Regions from separate parts of the Neorhizobium tunisiense genome, predicted to be linked through region 3. Evidence: predicted binding sites of a transcription regulator. Region 3 holds the regulator's gene; each other region holds the start of a gene.

Region 1 (7,571 bases), on a different contig from region 3:
AGCTGGCGACGCCGTCGAAAAGCGTGCCGTCGGGGCGGCGGAAGCGGACGGCGTAGATGCCGGCCTTCAATTCGGCCTCCGGCGGCAGCTGCATGTTGGCGGTCGGGAAACCGAGCTGGCGGCCGAGCTTTTCACCGCCGATCACCTCCGCCTCAAGCGTATAGCGATATCCGAGCAGGCCGGCCGCGGCGGCGACGTCGCCTTCCGCCAGCAGGTCGCGGATGCGGCTGGACGAGATCACCTCGGCATTCTCGTCGCGGAAGGCATCGACCAGCTGCACGCTAAAACCGTGCTTGGCGCCGGATGCCATGAGAAAAGCCGGACCGCCTTTCCTGTCCTTGCCGAAATGAAAGTCGAAGCCGGTGACGACGGCGCTGGCTGCGAGCCAATCCACGAGAATGGTCTGGATGAATTCTTCCGCCGAGCGGGTCGCAAAGTCCGGGGTGAAGGGATATTCGATCACCGAGCGGAAACCCATGGCTTCGAGAAGCCGGGCCTTGAGCGGTGCCGGCGTCAGCCGGAACACCGGCTCTTCCGGGCGGAAAACGGTGCGCGGATGCGGTTCGAAGGTCAGCACTAGGGCGGGCACGCCGCGCTGTTCGGCAAGTGCCAGCGCGCGCTCCAGGACGCTGCGATGGCCGCGATGCACGCCGTCGAAATTGCCGATGGCGATAACGCCGCCCTTCAGTTCCTCGGGCAGCGGCTCCTTCTTCTCGTTGCGGTGGAAGACAGTCATGCAGCGGGTTCCGGTTCAGGCCCAGTTCGGCCCAGGGGGCTATGCGAGGCGCGGCATCCAGTATTTCGGCGCGGCATTTTCCCGTTTCAGCCAGGCGTTCAGGATCGTCTCGTCGGTCTGGCCGTTGACGGTGTATTCCGCGACATGGATGCCTGCGCTGATATAAAGCAGGTCGAGGCCGTATGCGAGTGCGCCGCGCACGTCGGTCGGCATGCCGTCGCCGATCGCCAGCACCCGACCCATCGGGAATTCGCTGCGCACTTCGCGGGCGGCTTCGATCGCCGCCTCGTAGATCGGCCGATGCGGCTTGCCGGCAACGCGGGTCTTGCCGCCGAACTCCTCGTAATAGGCCGCGACCGCGCCGGCGCAGGGAATGATCTTGTGGCCGCGCTCGACGACGAGATCCGGATTGGCACAGATGAACGGCACGTCGCGCTTGGCAAACGCCGCCAGCATGTCGGTATAATCTTCCGGCACTTCCTTCTCGTCGTCGAAGAAACCGGTGCAGACGATGCATTCGGCTTCCTCGGCGGAGACCACATCGACGCCGAGCCCGTCGAACAGGTTGAGGTCGCGTTCGGGACCGATCAGGAAGACCTTTTTCGGGCCGTCGACGATCAGGTGCTGGGTGACGTCGCCGGATGTGACGATCCGGTCATAGGTGCCGTCGGGCACGCCGAGTGCGCGCATCTGCTCGATGACGCCGGGCGCCGTGCGTGGCGAATTGGTGATCAGCACGACGGTTGCGCCGGCTTCGCGGGCCGCGGCGAGAGCCTTGCAGGAATGCTGGAAAGCCTCGACACCGTTGTGAACCACACCCCAGACGTCCGAAAGGACCACGTCGTAGCCGCCGATCACTTCGCTCAGATTGCCGATGCGCTTTGCCATGTAACCTTCCCATCTCGCAAGTTCCGGGTCACATGACAAACCCGGTTAAGGATTACAAGAGATATTCGGGAGAAAAACCGCGACCGCCGACGGCGCTGCGCGAACTTCGGCAGGGTGCCCCGTTGGGCATTCGCAGGCTCGCGCCGCCGTTAAGCGCGACAGCGCCTTTCTTCCACCAAAGTCCGGTGCAACATGCCGACCTGTCCGGAGAGGTGGCCGGACCCGAACACCCTGATGCGCCTATGGCCGTAAGTTCCGCCAGGCGCAGGCATTGCCCAGCATTCGTATCGTTAAGCGTATTTTCTATGAGGTTCCGAGCCGGCCTGAAAATTTTGCGGCCGTTCTTGACTCATCCGCCGGGCACCCTTATCTCGACGCGGCTGGCACTCTCCAACGGGGAGTGCTAACAGCACCGAGATACGGGTTTCCACCCGTCCATGTCATTTGATCGAGGGATTAGACAATGGCAAGCACCAATTTCCGCCCCCTTCACGACCGCGTCGTTGTTCGTCGCGTCGAATCCGAAGCCAAGACCAAGGGCGGCATCATCATTCCTGATACCGCCAAGGAAAAGCCGCAGGAAGGCGAAATCGTCGCCGTCGGCACCGGCACCCGCGACGACAAGGGCAATATCACCGCTCTCGACGTCAAGGCCGGCGACCGCGTCCTGTTCGGCAAGTGGTCGGGCACCGAAGTCAAGCTCGATGGCGAAGACCTTCTGATCATGAAGGAATCCGACATCATGGGCATCATCGGCTGATTTCCGGCCCGTTGCTCTTCATTCTAAATCGCTGACACCCCTTTTCAGGAGTTATCAAAATGGCAGCCAAAGAAATCAAGTTCGGCCGCACCGCGCGCGAAAAGATGCTGCGCGGCGTCGACATTCTCGCTGACGCAGTCAAGGTAACGCTCGGCCCGAAGGGCCGTAACGTCATCATCGACAAGTCCTTCGGCGCTCCGCGCATCACCAAGGACGGCGTTTCGGTCGCCAAGGAAATCGAACTGGACGACAAGTTCGAGAACATGGGCGCCCAGATGGTCCGCGAAGTTGCTTCGAAGACCAACGACATCGCCGGCGACGGCACCACGACGGCTACCGTTCTTGCCCAGGCGATCGTTCGCGAAGGCAACAAGGCAGTTGCAGCCGGCATGAACCCGATGGACCTGAAGCGCGGCATCGATCTCGCCGTTGCAGACGTCGTCAAGGATCTCCAGGCCAAGGCCAAGAAGATCTCCACGTCGGAAGAAGTCGCACAGGTCGGCACGATCTCCGCAAACGGCGACAAGCAGGTCGGTCTCGACATTGCTGAAGCCATGCAGAAGGTCGGCAACGAAGGCGTCATCACGGTTGAAGAAGCCAAGACCGCCGAAACCGAACTCGAAGTCGTCGAAGGCATGCAGTTCGACCGCGGCTACCTGTCGCCCTACTTCGTCACCAACCCGGAAAAGATGGTCGCCGACCTCGACGACGCTTTCATTCTCCTCCACGAGAAGAAGCTCTCGAACCTGCAGGCGATGCTCCCGGTTCTCGAAGCCGTCGTCCAGACCGGCAAGCCGCTCCTGATCATCGCTGAAGACGTCGAAGGCGAAGCTCTTGCAACGCTCGTCGTCAACAAGCTGCGTGGCGGCCTCAAGATCGCTGCCGTCAAGGCTCCGGGCTTCGGCGACCGCCGCAAGGCCATGCTCGAAGACATCGCCATCCTGACGGGCGGCACCGTGATCTCCGAAGACCTCGGCATCAAGCTCGAAAATGTCACGCTCGACATGCTCGGCCGCACCAAGAAGGTCTCGATCTCCAAGGAAAACACCACGATCGTCGACGGCGCCGGCTCCAAGGCCGACATCGAAGGCCGCGTTGGCCAGATCAAGGCCCAGATCGAAGAAACCACTTCGGACTACGACCGCGAAAAGCTGCAGGAACGTCTTGCCAAACTCGCTGGCGGCGTTGCCGTGATCCGCGTCGGCGGCTCGACGGAAGTCGAAGTCAAGGAAAAGAAGGACCGCATCGACGACGCTCTCAACGCGACGCGCGCTGCCGTTCAGGAAGGCATCGTACCGGGCGGCGGCGTTGCCCTGCTGCGTTCTTCCACGAAGATCGCTGCAAAGGGTGCCAACGACGACCAGGAAGCCGGCATCAACATCGTTCGCCGCGCTCTGCAGTCGCTGGTTCGCCAGATCGCTGAAAACGCTGGTGACGAAGCCTCGATCGTGGTCGGCAAGATCCTCGAAAAGAACGAAGACAACTACGGCTACAACGCCCAGACGTCGGAATATGGCGACATGATCACCATGGGTATCGTCGACCCGCTCAAGGTCGTTCGTACTGCCCTGCAGAACGCAGCTTCGGTTGCTTCGCTGCTGATCACCACCGAGGCCATGATCGCCGAACTTCCGAAGAAGGAAGCTGCCGGCGGCGGCATGCCGGGCGGCATGGGCGGAATGGGCGGCATGGACATGATGTAAGACCTTCGGGTCTCGCATCTGAGCCAGCCGGTTCAGTTCGGAAAGGGCGGCCCTCGGGTCGCCCTTTTTGTTTGTCAGCAGGACGGAGCACGGCTGACAAAGACGCAGGCCGCAATTACACTTGCGCCATGAGTTTCTTCGAGAGCCTGCTCGTCCTGTTGCTTGTCGCGATTGTGCTTCTGCAGATCTCGCGCCGGCTTTCCGTGCCCTATCCGTCGATGCTGGCGCTGGCGGGTGCGGCGGTCGCGCTGGTGCCGGGCATGCCCTATATCTCGCTCGACCCGCACACCGCGCTTGCGCTGTTCATCGCGCCGGCGCTGCTCGACGCCGCCTTCGATTTTCCGATCGGGATCGCCCGCCGGTTCTGGGTGCCGTTGCTCGTCTTTGCGATCGGTGGCGTCTTTGCGACCGCGGCCGCCGTCGCCTTTGCCGGGTGGGCGTTTGCCGGACTGCCGATTGCCGCCGCGCTGGTGCTCGGTGCGATCGTCGCTCCCCCCGATGCGGCGGCTGCGACTGCCGTTCTGTCGTCGATGTCGATCCCGCGCACCACCGATACGGTCCTTCGGGGCGAGAGCCTGTTCAACGATGCGGCCGCGCTGCTGATTTTCGACGCGGCGCTTTCGGTACAATCGGCCGGTAGTCTCGATACCGGCGTGGCGCTGCATCTTTCCGTCGCCGTGCCCGGCGGCATCCTTCTCGGCATCCTGGCCGCCTGGGCGGTCCGGCACCTGACGCGGTTTGTTGCCGGCACGCTCGGCGGCATCCTCCTGCAGTTCGTGCAGACCTTTCTTCTGTGGATTCTCGCCGAACGGCTTGGCCTGTCGGCGGTGCTCGCCATCGTCGCCTTCGCGATGACGCTTGCGAGAAGCAGCGAGGCGCGCTCCTCGGCCCGCATGCGGGTGCAGTCCTATGCGGTCTGGACCGCTGTCGTCTTCGTGCTCAATGTCATGGCCTTCCTGCTGATGGGCATGCAGGTTCGCGACATCGTCGGCGGAATGCCGGCGGACCATCTTTGGGATGCCGCGCAGTTTTCGCTGATGACCATCGTGATCGTCGTCGCGGTGCGTTTTATCGTCTGCATCGGCTACAATCGCCTCAACGCCTGGCACGAGCGCAGCCGCGGCAGAACTGAAACCGCAACGATGACGCAGGCGTTGCTGGCGGGCTGGTGCGGCATGCGCGGCCTGGTGACGCTTGCGACCGCGTTCGCCCTGCCGATGGACTTTCCGCAACGCGACGTGGTGGTGCTGACTGCTTTTTCGGTGGTTCTTGCGACCCTCGTCGTCCAGGGACTGACGCTCACGCCCATCATCCGCTGGCTCGGCCTCGACCGCCGTGCCGAGGGGCATGGCGAACTCGCCGTCCTGCGCAGCAAGATCGCCCTCGCAGGCCTTTCCAGGCTCGACGGCGCGACCGAGACGGAGGCGGAACTGCTGCGCTCCAAGTTCCGCATCGAGCAGCTGGCTGCTTCCCGTATCGAGGACGCCACCTCTCTCGATACCTATCGGCGGCTTGCCTTGACAGCTATTGCCGCGCAGCGGGAAGAGCTGGAAAAGCTTCGCTCGGTGCACAAGGTCAATGTCGACGAGTACAATCTGCTGCTCGAAGAGATCGACTGGCGCGAACTTTCGGTCCTGCCGGAAGACGCGCGCAGGATCGAAGAAATCTGATCCGTCGTTCAGTCAGGATTTGTGCCGGGTAACGGAGGCCCGCGCGATGGGGTGTTGCCAGATCAGGCTCCCTGGCATGCGAAGGGCGGCCTGGAAGCCGCCCCGTGACGCGGGCTTTCAGTTGCGTTACGCAATCAGTAGATATCGCGGCCGTTGTGGCTCTTGCGGTAGATGTTGCGCGAAGCGCGGTCCTGCATCCGCTCGATCCGCTGACGCTCCCTATAGGAAATGTAGCCGTCACGGCCGGCGCGGGCCTGCGCACGGTCGATGCGATGTTGCTGGCGGGCGAGGTTGCGCAATTCGAACGGCGTCAGCTCACCCCGGGCCATGCCGCGATAGATGCGGTATTCCTGGCGGTTTTCCCGCGCCTCGCTGCGGTAGGTCTGGGCAAGGCTCGGCACGGCGGATGCGACCAGGAGGGCGAGCGCGGTGATGATGATCTTCTTCATGAGGGCTCCTTTCATCGGCAATGATCGCATGGTGAAGGAGAAACGATGAACCTTTGCTGAAGGTTGCGTTCAGCGAGAGGAGCATCCTTGAAGATCTCCGCCGTTCAGAGCGGGGAGACGGCACCGCACTGGCGCACCAATGATTGTCTCTTTTTATCGAACAAACCGTCAATCATTGTTCATCTTCCGGATACGGGCAAAATGGGGCACATACAGTCCCAGAGAATTCAACCCGCGTGTCCAACCAGAGACACCGATCCGGAGATCTAAAAATGTCCACCACCGCTACCAATTCCTTGCTTCTCGTCGGCCGCGTCCTCCTGTCCGGCATGTTCGTCATGTCCGGTTTCCAGAAGCTCATCGATCCCGCCGGCACCGCCGGCATGATCACCGGTGCCGGCCTTCCGGCCGGAATGCTGCTCGCCTATGTCGCGGGCCTGTTCGAACTGGTCACCGGCCTTGCCGTGCTGACCGGCTTCCAGGCGCGCATCGCAGCGCTGCTGCTGGCTGCCTTCTCCGCTTTCACCGCCTTCGTCTTCCATTCCGGCGCCATCAACGTCCCGGGCTTCCCGGAGGCCGCCAATGGCCTGCTGACGCTCTTTAACAGCCTGATGATGATGAAGAACCTGACGATTGCCGGTGGCTTCCTGGTTCTCGCCGCCGTCGGCGCCGGTGCATTTTCTGTCGATGCCCGCCGCGGTTCTGTCGCAATCGCTGCCTAAGCTTTCGAAATTCCCTGCCCAAGACTGCCCGCCGGATGAGAAGTCCGGCGGGTATTTTTTTGATCTCAATCGGTCTGGACTGCCGGCAGGTCCGCCATTTCGGGCAGCCAGGGAACGGCCGAGCGGCACCAGATCTGGCGCTGCGGCTTCAACTCCGCCCGCTGGTCGATGCTGCCCCATCGGATGCCCCAGATTCTCGCCGCCTCGCCTACGCCATTGACAAAAAGCGGGGAGCCGCATTCGGGGCAGAAATACTGCTGGCGGACGCGGCCGCTCTCGGCCACCTTGCGGTAAAGCTTTGGCTCGTGCCCGGTGAGCTTCAGATCGCTTTCCGGTACGACGGCGGTGACGCGAAACGGCGAACCGCTGAGCGCCTGGCAATCGGTGCAATGGCAGATACTGACCCGCTTCGGGTCGAGTTCGGCCTCATAGGTCACATGGCCGCAATGGCATCGACCGGTCACGTGCATCGTGCTTCCTCCTCTTCAAAACTCAGAGCGTGGCGCGGACTGCCTCCACGATCCTGGCGATCCTCGGATCCTGCTCGTGCCCCGGCTTGCGGGCCCTGACGAGGCAAGCTTCCGACTTCAGGATCACCCCATCCGAGAGGATCTTCAGGTGGTTGGCCCTGAGGGTCGACCCC
Region 2 (7,571 bases), on a different contig from region 3:
GTTGTTGGGGGTGCTTTCGGATCGCTGCCACCGTCATACCCCTCTTGCCGCGAGCACTTCGAACGTGCGAGCGAGTGTCGCAACCGAGCGATCGCAGTTGGAAGCGCAGGACGGGCGATCGTCGTGGCGCCGGCGGCCTCCATCGCGGGCCGGTAGGGCGTCAGTGTTTCGACCGGGCTGCCCGAATGGGAAAGTGCCCCCACGGTCGTTGATGCCGGGACGATGGAAGTCCGCGCGGCTTTGTGGAGTTTCTGGAGGTGTCGTGATAAGAGATGGCCATGACCTTATCGAACGATCTTGATTGCCAGGCATGCGGTGCGTGTTGCTCCTTCTCCTCCGATTGGCCAAGATTCTCCATGGAAAGCGAAGCTGCCCTCGATCTGCTGCCGGCACGTTTCGTTGCTGCGGACGAAGGAGGAATGCGTTGTGAAGGATCCCGCTGTTCTGCATTGTCTGGGCAGGTCGGTATCAGCACATCCTGCCTGGTCTACGATATCAGGCCTGACGTTTGCCGCGAATGCGTTCCGGGAGACGCTGCCTGCTTGATGGCGCGTGACGCTTTCGGGTTGAGTTCTGCATAATGCCCACTGACATTTCTGCCCGCCCGGGCATCCGGACCGGCCGCGGATCCCCGAAAAGAAAGCTTACATCTGCGACATGTCATCCAGCAGGTTCTGAGCCAGTTCGCTGATGGCGACTTCCGCTTCTTCCTGCGTCCAGCCGACGCTTTCGGCGCGTTTTGCAAGGCCGGCCAACACGGGCGGTAGATTGCCACCCGCCGTCGCCACGATATCGTCCGGCGTCAGTCCCTTCGCAAGCTGAAGAAAGACCTGCTCCAGGGCCTCCTGACAACCGATATCCCTGTCCGGATAAGGTTCGGAACTGCGCGGCCTGTTCAATACAATCATTTGGCCCTCATTGTACGCTGAACGGTTGGCAACGGCTGCGGCCCAGCCAAATTCGTTGCCACGAAACGCTGCCGTTGCATATTCGACCGAAGGGCCCCGATCGAACGGAGCCCTCCCACCGCGAACGGCTTATTCCGAATTCCCGACTGGAACCCGTTTACATCATGCCGCCCATGCCGCCCATGTCAGGCATGCCGCCGCCGGCGGCATCCTTCTTCGGCAGATCGGCAATCATGGCTTCCGTCGTCACCAGCAGGCCGGCAACCGAAGCTGCGTTCTGCAGAGCCGTGCGAACCACTTTGACCGGATCGACGATGCCCATGGCAATCATGTCGCCATATTCAGACGTCTGGGCGTTATAGCCGAAGTTGTCGGTGTCGCTTTCCAGGATCTTGCCGACCACGATCGAGCCTTCGTCGCCTGCATTTTCAGCGATCTGGCGAACCAGCGACTGCAGAGCCTTGCGGATGATGCTGATCCCGGCATTCTGATCGTCGTTCTCGCCCTTGATATCGAGAAGGATAGAGGCGCGAAGCAGAGCTGTGCCGCCGCCAGGCACGATGCCTTCTTCGACCGCTGCACGTGTTGCGTTGAGGGCGTCGTCGATGCGGTCCTTCTTCTCCTTGACTTCAATCTCCGTCGAACCGCCGACGCGGATCACGGCAACGCCGCCAGCGAGTTTGGCAAGACGTTCCTGCAGCTTTTCGCGGTCGTAGTCCGAAGTGGTTTCTTCGATCTGAGCCTTGATCTGACCAACGCGGCCTTCGATGTCGGACTTGGTGCCGGCGCCGTCAACGACGGTGGTGTTCTCCTTGGTGATCGAGACCTTCTTGGCGCGGCCGAGCATGTCGAGCGTGACATTTTCGAGCTTGATGCCGAGGTCTTCGGAGATGACAGTGCCGCCCGTCAGGATCGCCAGATCCTCCAGCATGGCCTTGCGGCGGTCACCGAAGCCCGGAGCCTTGACGGCCGCGATCTTGAGGCCGCCACGCAGCTTGTTAACGACGAGCGTCGCAAGAGCTTCGCCTTCGACGTCCTCGGAAATGATCAGCAGCGGCTTGCCGGACTGCACGACTGCTTCCAGGATAGGAAGCATGGCCTGTAGGTTGGAGAGCTTCTTTTCGTGCAGCAGCACGTAGGCATCTTCAAGCTCGGCCACCATCTTTTCGGCATTGGTGACGAAATAGGGGCTGAGGTAACCGCGGTCGAACTGCATGCCTTCGACGACTTCGAGCTCGGTTTCGGCGGTCTTGGCTTCTTCGACCGTGATCACGCCCTCATTGCCGACCTTCTGCATCGCGTCGGCGATATATTGGCCTATTTCCTTCTCGCCATTGGCCGAGATGGTGCCGACCTGGGCAATCTCTTCGGATGTGTTGATCTTCTTGGCTTTGGCAAGCAGGTCCTTCACGACCGCGGTGACCGCAAGGTCGATACCGCGCTTCAGGTCCATCGGGTTCATGCCGGCTGCTACGGCCTTGCCGCCTTCGCGAACGATGGCCTGGGCAAGAACGGTCGCTGTCGTGGTGCCGTCGCCGGCAACGTCGTTGGTCTTCGACGCGACTTCGCGGACCATCTGGGCGCCCATGTTCTCGAACTTGTCGTCGAGTTCGATTTCCTTGGCGACGGCAACGCCGTCCTTGGTGATGCGCGGCGCGCCGTAGGACTTGTCGATGACGACGTTGCGGCCCTTCGGACCGAGCGTGACCTTCACGGCGTCGGCAAGAATATCGACGCCGCGCAGCAGCTTCTCGCGTGCATCACGGCCGAATTTGATCTGTTTGGCAGACATGGAAAACTCCCGGGCCGTTGGCCCCATGGTCTCGTCAAAAGGAAATAAGGAAGCGGTCGACGATCAGGCGATGACGCCCATGACGTCTGCTTCCTTCATGATCAACAGGTCTTCGCCGTTGAACTTGATCTCGGTGCCGGACCACTTGCCGAACAGGATGCGATCGCCTGCCTTGACGTCGAGGGGAACGATCTTGCCGTTCTCGTCGCGTGCGCCCGTGCCGACGGCGACGATTTCGCCTTCCTGCGGTTTTTCCTTGGCGGTATCGGGAATGATGATCCCGCCCTTGGTCTTGGCTTCAGCCTCGATACGGCGCACGACGACACGGTCGTGCAACGGCCGGAAAATGGTATTGTTCATTTTAGGTTCCTTAGCGAGAGCGCAGCCCGATGGCGGGTTCCCGGTCGGATATTCTTAGCACTCTTGCGCCGAGAGTGCTAGCGCCATTCGTGCTCTGGTAGTGATCCGGCATCCGCGGCGACGCCACCTCTCTTTGCCGGAGGTCCGGACCGCTGACATCGAGACCGCCAGCGGATCACTTGCCGCACGTTTAGCAGAAGCCGTTGAGCTTGAGGATCTTATGGGCCTCGATGGACGCCCGAAGCTGATCCTCCGAGTTGCGCTCGCCATGGTTCGCGTCCGGGTGATGCATCTTGAGCCTCTGCTTGTAGCGGCTTCTGATCTCCTCCGGCGTTGCATCCGGCGAAAGGCCGAGCGTCTCGAAGGCCTTGGCTTCTAGCACCTTGAGCTTACGTTGCCGGAGATCCGCTTTTGCCGCCTGGCGTTGTGCAGCGCTTTTACGTGCGTTCGTCGCCTTTGCAGAACCGGAGCGGGCCATGGAGGGGAGCGGCATCTCCGAGGCCTTGTTGATGCCGGTGCCCCAGGTCGGGCGGCTACCGCTTGCTGCTTCCCTCTGATAGCGCGCGATTAAAGGGTCGGAGAGGTTTGGCGCAAAGTTATAACCTTTGCTGTACTCCTTTACATGCTCCGTGCAGAACAGCAGGTAAAGCCCTTCGGCATCCCGCCCGACAGGAGCGCGATGAGCGCCACCCTTTTCGCAACCGTCCCACTGGCATTTCGGATGGTTCGGTTCGTGGTGCGGAGCCGGTTTTTTGCGGGTCGACCGGAGGCCGACAAATATCTTTGAATCAGACGTCATCGCGCCTTATATGGCGGTCCTGCACCGGCAGGCAAGGAGTATGGACAGGCCAACCGCAACACCAGTTCGCTGTCCCGACAGTCCGCGCCCACCCGAGCGGGCTCAGCTCCCCCTTTGAGAGCCTTTTTCGGCAGGATGCGCTAGCCGCCAGAGCCATGTTGAGGTTGTCCCACTGGGCCGCAAATCCCCGTTGAGGGCTGTTCAGACAGGATGTCAAAACTAAAAGTTGACTTATCTGCGGATAGCCTCTATTTATGGTTTATCGATCTTTTGCTTGCTGAACTTTGGTTTCCGCGCGATTGGCACCGCGCCTGACGAACTTCCCTTTCAAAATCAATCGCTATCACCATCCGCAGGGCCTTGGCTCTGGGGTCACGCAATCTTGCTTTGAAAGGGTTCATCATCATGACCACAGGCACAGTTAAATGGTTCAATTCCACCAAGGGCTTCGGCTTCATCCAGCCTGACAATGGCGGCGCTGATGCGTTCGTGCACATTTCTGCCGTCGAACGCGCCGGAATGCGGGAAATCGTCGAGGGCCAGAAGATCGGCTACGAACTCGAACGGGACGCAAAGTCCGGCAAGATGTCGGCTTGCAACCTGCAGGCTGCTTGACCAAAAAGCGGCTTCCGCTTTGACCACGGATGTACTGGCACCGCTGGAAGCTGATTTTTTAAAGGGCCGGGCATCATGTCCGGCCTTTTCTGGTTTTCGACCCTGCATATTTGCAAACAGGAAATAATCATGACGCACAGCAAGACCCGGCAGCAGGCCGAGATGGCCTTTGACCAGGTTCAATCGCAGTTTTTCGCTCGCGACCACGCGGTCGAAGAGCTTGATTATGTCGCGCAGGTGCGGGAGGCGAAGACCCTGCGTCTTCGGGAAGCCCGCCTTGCCAGGGAGGAGCGCGACCGGAATACAGCTCTCAGCATGGTGCTCGCGAAGCGCGCGAAGCAGAGGCAAGTGTGAACAACACCGTGACCCCCCACAGCCCCGAATGGGGACTGGAGCAACTGCGCGGCGCAATCCAAGCGGCGGGCGTGGCCTTATGGTCCTGGAACGTGGACACTGACCGTTTTGTTATGGACGGTCACGGTTTTACTCTCTGGAACGTCGCGCACGATGTCGCCCTGACGTTCGAGCACCTGTCCGAGAAAATACACCCGGCCGACAGGGACAGGGTGAGGGCGGCCTTTGTCGCGACACGCGCCGTGATCGGCCCTTACGAGATCGACTTCCGGATACTGGTCGGCTCGGAGGTGCGATGGGTATCGGCACGGGGGCAAGGCAGTGATGCGGGCATCAAGAACCGGGTAATGACGGGGATCTTTCTGGACGTCACAGGGCGCAAGCAGGCCGAGGAAAGCCATGAACTCCTTGCTGGCGAAATGAGCCACCGCGTCAAGAACCTGCTTGCTATCGCGTCGGGTCTGACCCTGATTACCTCACGATCGTCTGCGTCGATCGAAGACATGACGAAGCAACTGACCAACCGGCTGACCGCACTCGGTCGCGCCCACGATCTTGTTCGTCCGCTACCGAGTGGCCAAGGCGATGCCGCGCTTCTCGGAGACATCTTTACCGTTTTGCTCGCCCCCTATGATGACGACGGAGCTTTTGCCGGACGGATCAGGGTCGCCGTCCCTCGTCTCGGCGTCGGCCAGGCGGCTGCGACGGGCCTGGCGCTCGTCGTCCACGAATTGGCAACCAACGCCTTGAAGTATGGCGCACTATCGGTGCCGGAAGGCGCGCTCGATGTATCGGGGACGATGGTTGGGGACGACGTCGAAATTCGCTGGACGGAAAGAGGAGGGCCTGAAGTCAGTACCCCTGAGGGGCCTGGTGGATATGGAAGCAAGCTTCTCCGCCGCACGCTGGCTGGTCATCTGGGTGGCGCTCTCGAGCACGTCTGGTCCGAGGAAGGATTGCTCGTGACCCTGCGCATGGATGGCGATCGACTGTCGCGCTAGCCTTCCATGAGCCGACACACCTGCACAGCAGCGTCGGTGCCTTCTAAAATTTGACCCCTTTTATTGACGAGCTGGAATTCCGGCGAATTGGCGGGCTGTCGAGAGTATTCAATCAGCCTGAAATCCTCCGTCCGCTTCTTTCGGGCCGATCGGATATTCTGCTCATAGAGGCTGGCCATCATTGCCGAGGCGATATAGAAGCCGGATCCATCAATAGGCAGATCACGATGGATGACTCGATCAAGATAGACAATCGCGGCGACTTCGGGCTCTGGGCCATCGATGTGGCCAAGCAGATCGTCAGCGAACAGGGTTTCGACCTGGCCAAAGCTTCGCGGAGCGGCACGGAAGACGAGGTGCGCGTCGCCGGCAATGCGCTGGGACAGGCGATCACCAATGCACTCATCGAAGTGTATGACGGTCTGCTCGAAGGAGCGCCGGAAGAATAGGGCAGCGTTGAATCGGGGCGGAAGGCACGTGCTCTTCGCGCCAGGCCCTATCGAGATGGCGGCCGGGAAATTGGGAAAGGCCGCCGCGGCGGCGCCCTTTCCGATTGCGATAGAAACAGGCGATTATTCGGCAGGCTGGCCCGACGGTATCAATACCGCGTTTTCGGCGTCGCCGCCTGCCATGGCGACTGCAAACTGTGTCTGGTCCAGTTCGTTTTCCCAGCGCGCGACAACGATGGTCGCGACCGCATTGCCGACCAGGTTCGTGAGCGCCCGGCATTCCGACATGAAGCGATCGATGCCGAGGATCAGCGCCATGCCGGCGACCGGCACGGATGGAACCACCGAAAGCGTCGCCGCCAGGGTAATGAAGCCGGCTCCGGTAATGCCTGCAGCTCCCTTCGAGCTCAGCATCGCGACCAGCAGCAGCAGGACCTGGTCGCCGAGTGTGATCGGCGTGTCGGTCGCCTGGGCGATGAAGAGTGCGGCAAGCGTCATATAGATGTTGGTCCCGTCGAGATTGAAGGAATAACCAGTCGGAATAACAAGACCGACGACCGAGCGCTTGCAGCCGGCGCGTTCCATCTTTGCCATCAGTCCGGGCAATGCCGCTTCCGACGAGGAGGTGCCGAGCACAAGCAGCAGTTCTTCCTTGATATAGCGGATCAGGGAAATGATCGAAAAGCCGTTGTATCGGGCGACGGCGCCGAGGACGACCAGAACGAAAAGGAGCGAGGTGAGATAGAACGTGCCGATCAGCATGGCCAGGTTGGCAATCGAACCGATACCGTATTTGCCAATCGTAAAAGCCATGGCGCCGAAGGCGCCGATCGGGGCAGCCTTCATCAGGATGGTCACGAGACGGAAGATCGGCGCGGTCAATGCCTGCAGGAAATCGAGAACCGGTCGGCCGCGTTCTCCGACCATGCCGAGCGCGATGCCGAACAGAACCGAGAAGAACAGCACCTGAAGGATGTCACCCTGTGCAAAGGCGCCGACGATCGTGTCCGGGATGATATTCATCAGGAAGCCGGTGATCGTGGCGTCATGGGCTTTCGCCGTATAGGTCGCCACCGCCTTGGCGTCGAGCGTGGCCGGATCTATGTGCATGCCGGCGCCCGGCTGGACGATATTCGAGACGAGCAGACCGACGGCGAGCGCAAGCGTCGAAAAAGTTAGGAAGTAGATCATCGCCTTGCCTGCGACGCGCCCGACCTTCTGCAGGTCGGCCATGCCGGCGATACCGGTTGCGACCGTCAGGAAGATCACCGGCGCAATAATCATCTTCACCAG
Region 3 (7,571 bases):
GCGTTTCGGGGATGTCGAGGCCGTCTCGGCTTTTGACGGCGTTTGGGCCAATGCATGCCTGCTGCATGCGCCGCGGGCGGAGCTTGGCGGAATTCTCGGCCGTATCCACAGGGCCTTACGACCGGGCGGTATCTTCTACGCGAGCTTCAAGGCCGGAGAAGCCGAGGGCCATGACGGATTTGGGCGTTATTTCAACTATCCGTCCAAGGCCTGGCTAGGAGCCGCTTACGAGGTGTTTGCCTGGACTTCCATCGATATCGATGAGGAGCAAGGCAGCGGCTACGACGGAAAGCCGACCGACTGGCTGCACGTTCTGGCGGTAAAAGCCTGAACGTCGGATTTCAGCAGGCCAGATCGGCAACCACCGCGTCGAGTATCAGCATGCCGGACGGCGTGCAGCGCAGCCGCGAATTGCCGAGGCGCTCGATGAAGCCGTGTTCCAGCAGGCGCTCCTCGCGGATCGGGTCCGGGTCCCGGCCGGAAAGCTGCTGCCAGCGGGCGAGATCGACGCCTTCCCGCAGGCGCAGACCCATCAGCAGCAATTCGTCGGCCTGTTCCTCGTAGCCGAGGATTTCCTCGTCCAGCATGCCGTGGCCGATGCGTTCCACCTGTTCCAGCCAGGTTTCCGGACGCCGCTCGGTGGAAGTCGCGATCTTGTTTCGGCCGCGCATCAGGCGGCCGTGAGCACCCGGGCCTATGCCGGCATAATCGCCATACCGCCAATAGGTCAGGTTGTGGCGGCTTTCAGCACCGGGGCGCGCGTGATTGGAGACCTCGTAGGCCGGCATGCCGAAGCGCTCGGTAATCTCCTGGGTCGCCTCGTAGAGTGCTGCTGACTGATCATCATCCGGCACGATCAGCTTGCCGGCCTTGTGCAGGCCATAGAAGGGCGTGCCTTCCTCGATGGTGAGTTGGTAGAGGGATAAATGGTCGACGGCGTAGGAAATCGCTTCCTTCAGCTCCGCCTCCCAGGCCTCGACCGTCTGTTTAGGGCGGGCGTAGATGAGATCGAAGGACATGCGCGGAAAGATATCCCGCGCCAGCCTGATCGCCTTCAGGGCATCGGCGACGTCATGCAGCCGACCGAGGAATTTGAGGTCCGGATCGTTGAGTGCCTGCACGCCGAGCGAAACGCGGTTGACGCCGGCGGCACGATAGCCGCGGAAGCGGGTCGCTTCGACGCTCGAAGGGTTGGCCTCCATGGTGATCTCGATACCATCGGGCACGTGCCAGTGTTTGGCGATGCCGTCGAGGATCGCCGAGACTGTCGCCGGGTCCATCAGCGACGGCGTGCCTCCGCCGAGGAAGATGCTGGTCACGGTCTTCGGCCCGCTCATGCGTCGCATCACCTCCATCTCCTTCAGGAAGGCGGCAGTGAAGCGCGGCTGGTCCACCGGCTGGTGGCGCACATGGCTGTTGAAGTCGCAATAAGGGCACTTGGCCGCGCAGAACGGCCAATGCACATAGACGCCGAAGCCCGGTTCGCCGGTATCCGGCAGAAGGGTATTGGACAGAAGGGGGGCGGCAGAATTCAAAGCGCCTCAAGCCTCCAGGCAGGTTTCGACGAAACGCTTGAAGGCACGGGCGCGGTGCGAAAGCGCTTCCGGCTCGCCGGGTTTCCAGCCGTGTTTCTGATCACTACTCATTTCACCGAATGTAATATCATAGCCTTGCGGTTGGAAGACCGGGTCATAACCAAAACCCTGGGTGCCGCGCGGCGGCCACACCACCGTGCCTTCCACCTCGCCACGGAACATTTCCGTGTGCCCATCCGGCCAGGCGAGACAAAGTACGCTCACAAAGCGGCAGCTGCGCTGCTCCGGCCTTGTCGCGCCGCGCTCCTCCAGCGCCGTCTCGATCTTCTCCATCGCCATCTGAAAGTCCCGGCTGCCGTCCGCGCGTTCCGCCCAGTTGGCGGTATAGACGCCGGGGGCGCCATCGAGCGCGTCGATGACGATGCCGGAATCATCCGATAAAGCCGGCAGTCCTGAGGCTTTGGCGGAGGCGATCGCCTTGATCGCTGCATTTTCTTCGAATGTCGTGCCCGTTTCGTCGGGCTCTACGAATTTCAGTTCGGCGGCGGATTTCGCCGAAAAGCCGAAGGGACCGATCAGTTCTGCAATCTCGCGGATTTTTCCGGCATTGTGGCTGGCCACGACGATCGTCTTGGTATCGAGCTTGCGCATTACAATTCCTGTTCGATATTCCAGAGCCTTGGCTCTGCACATTCCAGGCTGTTGCCGGCCGGATCGCGGAAATAGATTGAGCGGGCACCGTTCGGCCAGCGGAAATCGCTTTCGATGGCAATACCCGCCTTGTTGAGCTTTTCCCTGATCCTGTCAATCGCCTCGCCCGTCATGCGAAAGCAGATATGCCCAGGTCCCGTCGCGCCATGTGGCGGTACTGGCAGCGCATCGGCCGGAGGCGGCTTGATCGTCTCGGCCGGGTTGAAGATCAGCAGGATGCCCGGCCCGCAGCGGAAGAATACATGCCTGCTGCCGGCTCGCAGCACTTTTTCAAGGCCGAGAATGCCGCCGTAAAAGGCTTCGGCGGCATCGAGATCATCGGCGTAAAGCGCGGTTTCGAGAATGCCTTCGATCAAACAGCACCTCTTTTCTGCGAGTTTCAGGCAATCGCCTGCTTCTGCATCGCCACCAGTTGCTGGGTGCCGTCCTGAGCCAGTGCCAAGAGGTTCAGGAATTCTTCCTGGCTGAAAGGCTTGCCCTCGGCCGTGCCTTGCACTTCGACAATGCCGCCGGTGCCCGTCATCACGAAATTCGCATCCGTCTCCGCGGCCGAATCCTCGATATAGTCGAGGTCGATGACCGGCTGGCCTGCAAAGATGCCGCAGGAGATCGCCGCGACGTGATCCTTGAGTACCTTGTCGACCTTGGTCATCGAGCGGGCTTCCATCCACTTCAAGCAATCGTAGAGCGCGATCCAGCCACCGGTGATCGAAGCCGTGCGCGTGCCACCGTCTGCCTGGATAACGTCGCAGTCGATGGTGATCTGCTTTTCGCCGAGCGCTTCGAGATCAATGACGGCGCGCAGGGAGCGGCCGATCAGGCGCTGGATCTCCTGGGTGCGGCCGCCCTGCTTTCCGGCAGCGGCTTCGCGCTTCATGCGGTCGCCTGTGGCGCGCGGCAGCATGCCGTATTCGGCGGTCACCCATCCCTTGCCGCTGTTGCGCAGCCACGGCGGGGTCTTTTCTTCCAGACTCGCGGTGCAAAGCACATGCGTGTCGCCGAACTTCACAAGGCAGGAGCCTTCCGCATGTTTGGAAAAATTGCGCTCGAATGAGACCTTGCGCATCTGGTTCAACTGTCTGCCTGAAGGCCGCATGCTTCGCTCCCTGGATTTCTGTTTCCGCCTTCTACGGCCCCGGCCAAGCTTTTGCAAAGAAAAAGCCCCGGGGGGCGTCCTGAAGGCGTTTGATTGCGGCCGTGGTGATTTTCCCTTTGGAGAAGGCGAGGCGAATGACTATATTTTGTCAAAAGATCAACGGAACGGTGAAGGTTTAGATGGGATTTTCGGCATCGACGGGTAGGGACAGCGGCTCTGTGCTCGATGACCGTTCGCGCGAAATTTTCCGCCGCATCGTGGAAAGCTATCTGGAAACAGGTGAGCCGCTCGGCTCCCGCAATCTTTCCCGCCTGCTGCCCATATCGCTGTCGCCGGCCTCCGTGCGCAATGTGATGAGCGATCTCGAGGAACTCGGCCTCATCTACTCGCCGCATATCAGCGCCGGCCGCCTGCCCACCCAGTCCGGGCTTCGCTTTTTCGTCGATGCTTTCATGCAGGTAGGAGACCTCTCCGCCGACGAACGCGCCAATATCGACCGGCAGATCCGGCCCGCAGATCGCGATCAGCCGATGGAGAGCCTGATGGCGGAGGCGAGCCGCATGCTGTCGGGCGTCTCGCGGGGTGCCGGCATCGTCATCACCACCAAGAGCGATCCGGTCCTCAAGCATGTCGAGTTCATCCGCCTCGAGCCAACCAAGGCGCTTGCGGTGCTTGTCGGCGATCACAATCAGGTGGAAAACCGTATCATCGAACTCCCGGCCGGCGTGACGTCGTCGCAGCTGACCGAGGCCGCAAATTTCCTGAATGCCCACCTGAGCGGCCAGACGCTGCCGGAACTGCGTGGCCAGCTGAAGACACTCAAGGATCAGGTACAGGGTGAGCTCCATACGCTCTCGCAGGAACTGGTCGAGCGCGGTCTTGCGGTCTGGTCCGGCGACAGCGAGGAAGGCAAGCCGACCCAGCTTATCGTCCGCGGCCGGGCCAACCTGCTCGAGGGCCTTGCGGATGTTGCCGATCTCGATCGCCTGCGGTTGCTTTTTGACGATCTCGAAAAGAAGGACAGCCTGATCGAGATCCTCGATCTGGCTGAAAAGGGACCGGGCGTTCGAATCTTCATCGGCTCGGAAAACAAGCTGTTCTCTCTCTCGGGCTCCTCGCTCATCGTGGCGCCCTATCGTGACGGCGAGGACCGGATCGTCGGTGCCGTTGGTGTCATCGGGCCGACGCGGCTCAACTATTCGCGCATCGTACCGATGGTGGATTACACCGCGCAGCTGCTTGCCAGGTTATCGCGCTGATTTCGCGACGGAGCCGCCCCAACTTTCCCAGCAAGCCTTGATTTTTTCACTTTAAACCTCGATATCGGGCACAAATCCAAGCCCATAAATCCAAGTCAAGAATAACCGGAGACCGTCATGACCGACGAAACCAACAAGAACGGACCTGACGCAGCTGCCGCCGAGAACACGGCGGAAGCTGTTGCCTCTGCTCTTGAGGACGCGGCCAACCAGAAGAATGCCGAGGCGCCCGTCGCCGAACCGGATCCACTGGAATTGCTGAAGGCCGAAAATAACGAGCTGCGCGACCGCTTCCTGCGGCTTGCCGCCGAGATGGACAACCTGCGCCGTCGCACCGAACGCGAAATCAAGGATGCAAAGTCCTATGCAGCCGCCGGCTTTGCGCGCGACATGCTCGCCGTTTCGGACAATCTGCGCCGCGCGCTGGACGCCGTGCCGACCGAAATGCGTGCCACGGCAGATGCCTCGCTGACCACGCTCCTGGAGGGCGTCGAGATGACCGAGCGTTCCATGCTGTCAGCGCTGGAACGCCATGGCGTGAAGAAGATCGATCCGGAAGGCCAGAAATTCGATCCGAACTTCCACCAGGCCATGTTCGAGATCCCGAACCCTGCCGTTCCGAACAATACGGTCGTTCAGGTCGTTCAGGCTGGTTTCACGATCGGCGAACGTGTGTTGCGCCCGGCCATGGTCGGTGTCGCAAAGGGCGGCCCGAAGGCGGAAGCCTCCGCAGAAACCGCCGGCGAAAAGAACGCCTGAAAGCTTTGAAAAGCGGGCGCAAGCCCGCTTTTCGCTTTGCGCCGGACGCCCAGTCGGCGCTTCGCAGCCCTAACGGCAACCGTCCGCTCCGCCAAGTCCACGTAGATATTCCCGTTAAACGGCGGCTCAAGGACAAAACCGCCCGGCGCTTTGTCAGCGGCCGGGCGGTTCGTTTCGTCCCCACGGATGTGTATGCGGTCAGGCGGCGTGGTTTGCCTGCTCCTCGTTGAGGAAGGCATAGATCGCCGAAGCGGAATCGGTCTTGCGCAGCTTGGCGACAAGATCCTGGTCGCGCAGGACGCGGGCGATGCGCGACAGCGCCTTCAGGTGGTCGGCGCCGGCGCCTTCGGGTGCGAGCAGCAGGAACACCAGATCGACCGGCTCGTCATCGAGCGCTTCGAAATCGACCGGCGCTTCAAGGCGCGCGAAAATCCCCTTGATCGACGAGATGCTGTTGAGCTTGCCGTGCGGGATGGCGATGCCGTGGCCGACGCCGGTGGAACCGAGCCTTTCGCGCTGCAGGATGATGTCGAAGATTTCTCGTTCGCTCACGCCCGTCAGCTTGGAAGCCTTGGCCGCCAGCTCCTGCAATAGCTGCTTTTTGGAATTTACCTTTAGGGTAGGAATAATCGCATCTTGCTGCAGCAAATCTGCCAATGCCATTCTCGTCATCCTTCGTGCCGCAAGAGCTTGTGCCCTAGGCGAAGGGGAGCGCCGTCTCCGACGCTCTCCCCAGGTGTCAGTTCTTGATATTGGTGGAATCGATCCAGCCAATATTGCCGTCATTGCGGCGATACACAATGTTCAGATGTTCCTTGCCGGGGCTGCGGAACAGAAGAACAGGCTCGTCGGTCATATCAAGTGCCATGACGGCGCTGGCGACCGTCATCGTCTTCAACTGCTTCGAACTTTCCGCGACAATAGTCGGCGCGAAATCCTCGGGCACTTCCTCCCCTTCATCCGGTACGCTGTCCATAACAGTGTAGGCAACTTCCGCAAAACCATTCATATGGTTGCCGGCATGATGATCCTTGAGCCGCCGCTTGTAGCGGCGCAGACGCTTTTCGATCCGCTGTGCCGCGGCGTCGAAACTGATCTGCGGATCATTCGCCTCGCCAGCCGCATGCAGGACGATCCCGGTATCGAGATGCACCTTGCAGTCGGCAGAAAAGCGCGAACCTGCCTTTTCCACAATGACTTGGCCTGAATAGCCTCCGTCGAAGTATTTTGTAACCGCTTCTCCGATTTGGTCCTCGATCCTCTGACGGAACGAATCGCCAATTTCCATATGCTTACCGGATACACGCACACTCATGGAGTTCTTCCTTCTTGTCGTGACTTGCGTGTTCCAGTCTACGCCAAGCCGTCCCCTCATCCAAGCCGTTCGCACGCCACCGGGCTAAATTGCTGCAATCGGTGCCAGTCTGAATGATGGGATACGTTTCGTGCCATGTCCCGTGCAGTTGCGGCGGGCTTCTAGCGCCCGATGTTTTGAATGTCAACGGTGGCCGGCCCGGGGATTTCTACGTAGGCCTGTGGAAAATCGCGTGCTTCGGCCGGCATCTCAATATGCCGCGACCCCGGCGATCGCACGCTTTTCACGGCGGCGCTGGACGGAGGAGGGGATGTTCATCGCCTCGCGGTATTTAGCGACGGTCCGGCGCGCAAGTTCGACCCCGCCGCGTTTCAGGCTGATCACGATATCGTCGTCCGAAAGCACCGCATCCGGCGTCTCCTGGGCGATGAGCAGGCGAATCCGGTGGCGCACGGCCTCCGCCGAATGGCTGTCTCCGCCTTCTTCCGCCGAGCCGATCGACACCGTGAAGAAATATTTGAGCTCGAACAGGCCTCGCGGCGTCAGCATGTATTTGTTGGAGGTGACGCGGCTGACCGTGGATTCATGCATCTTGATCGCTTCGGCAACGGTCTTGAGATTGAGCGGCCGCAGGTAGTCGACGCCGTGCATCAGGAAGGCATCCTGCTGGCGTACGATTTCGGTCGCCACCTTCATGATCGTCTTGGCCCGTTGGTCGAGGCTGCGCGTCAGCCAGTTGGCGTTCTGCATGCAATCGGAGAGGAAATTATGGTCGTCGCCGTTTTTCGGGCAGTTCTTCGACACTGTCTGGAAATAGCTATGGTTCACCAGAACGCGCGGCAGGGTGTCCGGATTGAGTTCCACCATCCAGCCGCCGTCGGGTGCTGCGCGCACGA

The links. The regulator HrcA, encoded in region 3, represses chaperone genes, less so after heat shock. The targets are predictions, from matches to a motif close to GTTAGCACTCNCNNNNNGNGAGTGCTAAC.
Region 1: a site for HrcA is predicted at 2,004-2,032, ahead of groES (co-chaperone GroES). Genes of this name have one in related genera too.
Region 2: a site for HrcA is predicted at 3,114-3,142, ahead of groES (co-chaperone GroES). Genes of this name have one in related genera too.

What each region holds. Positions count from the first base shown of each region.
Region 1 covers NZ_JBDIUU010000001.1:1,429,249-1,436,819, forward strand. Annotated here, with positions in the region: gene ABCW43_RS07570 (bifunctional riboflavin kinase/FAD synthetase) at 1-736, opposite strand, end outside; gene ABCW43_RS07575 (TIGR01459 family HAD-type hydrolase) at 776-1,624, opposite strand; gene groES (co-chaperone GroES) at 2,088-2,384, shown strand; gene groL (chaperonin GroEL) at 2,444-4,087, shown strand; gene ABCW43_RS07590 (cation:proton antiporter) at 4,216-5,757, shown strand; gene ABCW43_RS07595 (hypothetical protein) at 5,892-6,206, opposite strand; gene ABCW43_RS07600 (DoxX family protein) at 6,479-6,928, shown strand; gene ABCW43_RS07605 (GFA family protein) at 6,994-7,398, opposite strand; gene hisG (ATP phosphoribosyltransferase) at 7,421-7,571, opposite strand, start outside.
Region 2 covers NZ_JBDIUU010000004.1:284,711-292,281, reverse strand. Annotated here, with positions in the region: gene ABCW43_RS17695 (YkgJ family cysteine cluster protein) at 279-581, shown strand; gene ABCW43_RS17690 (hypothetical protein) at 645-908, opposite strand; gene groL (chaperonin GroEL) at 1,066-2,700, opposite strand; gene groES (co-chaperone GroES) at 2,764-3,060, opposite strand; gene ABCW43_RS17675 (J domain-containing protein) at 3,251-3,859, opposite strand; gene ABCW43_RS17670 (cold-shock protein) at 4,265-4,474, shown strand; gene ABCW43_RS17665 (hypothetical protein) at 4,604-4,828, shown strand; gene ABCW43_RS17660 (sensor histidine kinase) at 4,825-5,829, shown strand; gene ABCW43_RS17655 (hypothetical protein) at 6,057-6,278, shown strand; gene ABCW43_RS17650 (dicarboxylate/amino acid:cation symporter) at 6,402-7,571, opposite strand, start outside.
Region 3 covers NZ_JBDIUU010000009.1:314,708-322,278, forward strand. Annotated here, with positions in the region: gene ABCW43_RS24645 (class I SAM-dependent methyltransferase) at 1-331, shown strand, start outside; gene hemW (radical SAM family heme chaperone HemW) at 342-1,535, opposite strand; gene rdgB (RdgB/HAM1 family non-canonical purine NTP pyrophosphatase) at 1,542-2,186, opposite strand; gene ABCW43_RS24660 (VOC family protein) at 2,186-2,602, opposite strand; gene rph (ribonuclease PH) at 2,626-3,342, opposite strand; gene hrcA (heat-inducible transcriptional repressor HrcA) at 3,522-4,601, shown strand; gene grpE (nucleotide exchange factor GrpE) at 4,719-5,360, shown strand; gene ptsN (PTS IIA-like nitrogen regulatory protein PtsN) at 5,559-6,023, opposite strand; gene hpf (ribosome hibernation-promoting factor, HPF/YfiA family) at 6,100-6,675, opposite strand; gene rpoN (RNA polymerase factor sigma-54) at 6,925-7,571, opposite strand, start outside.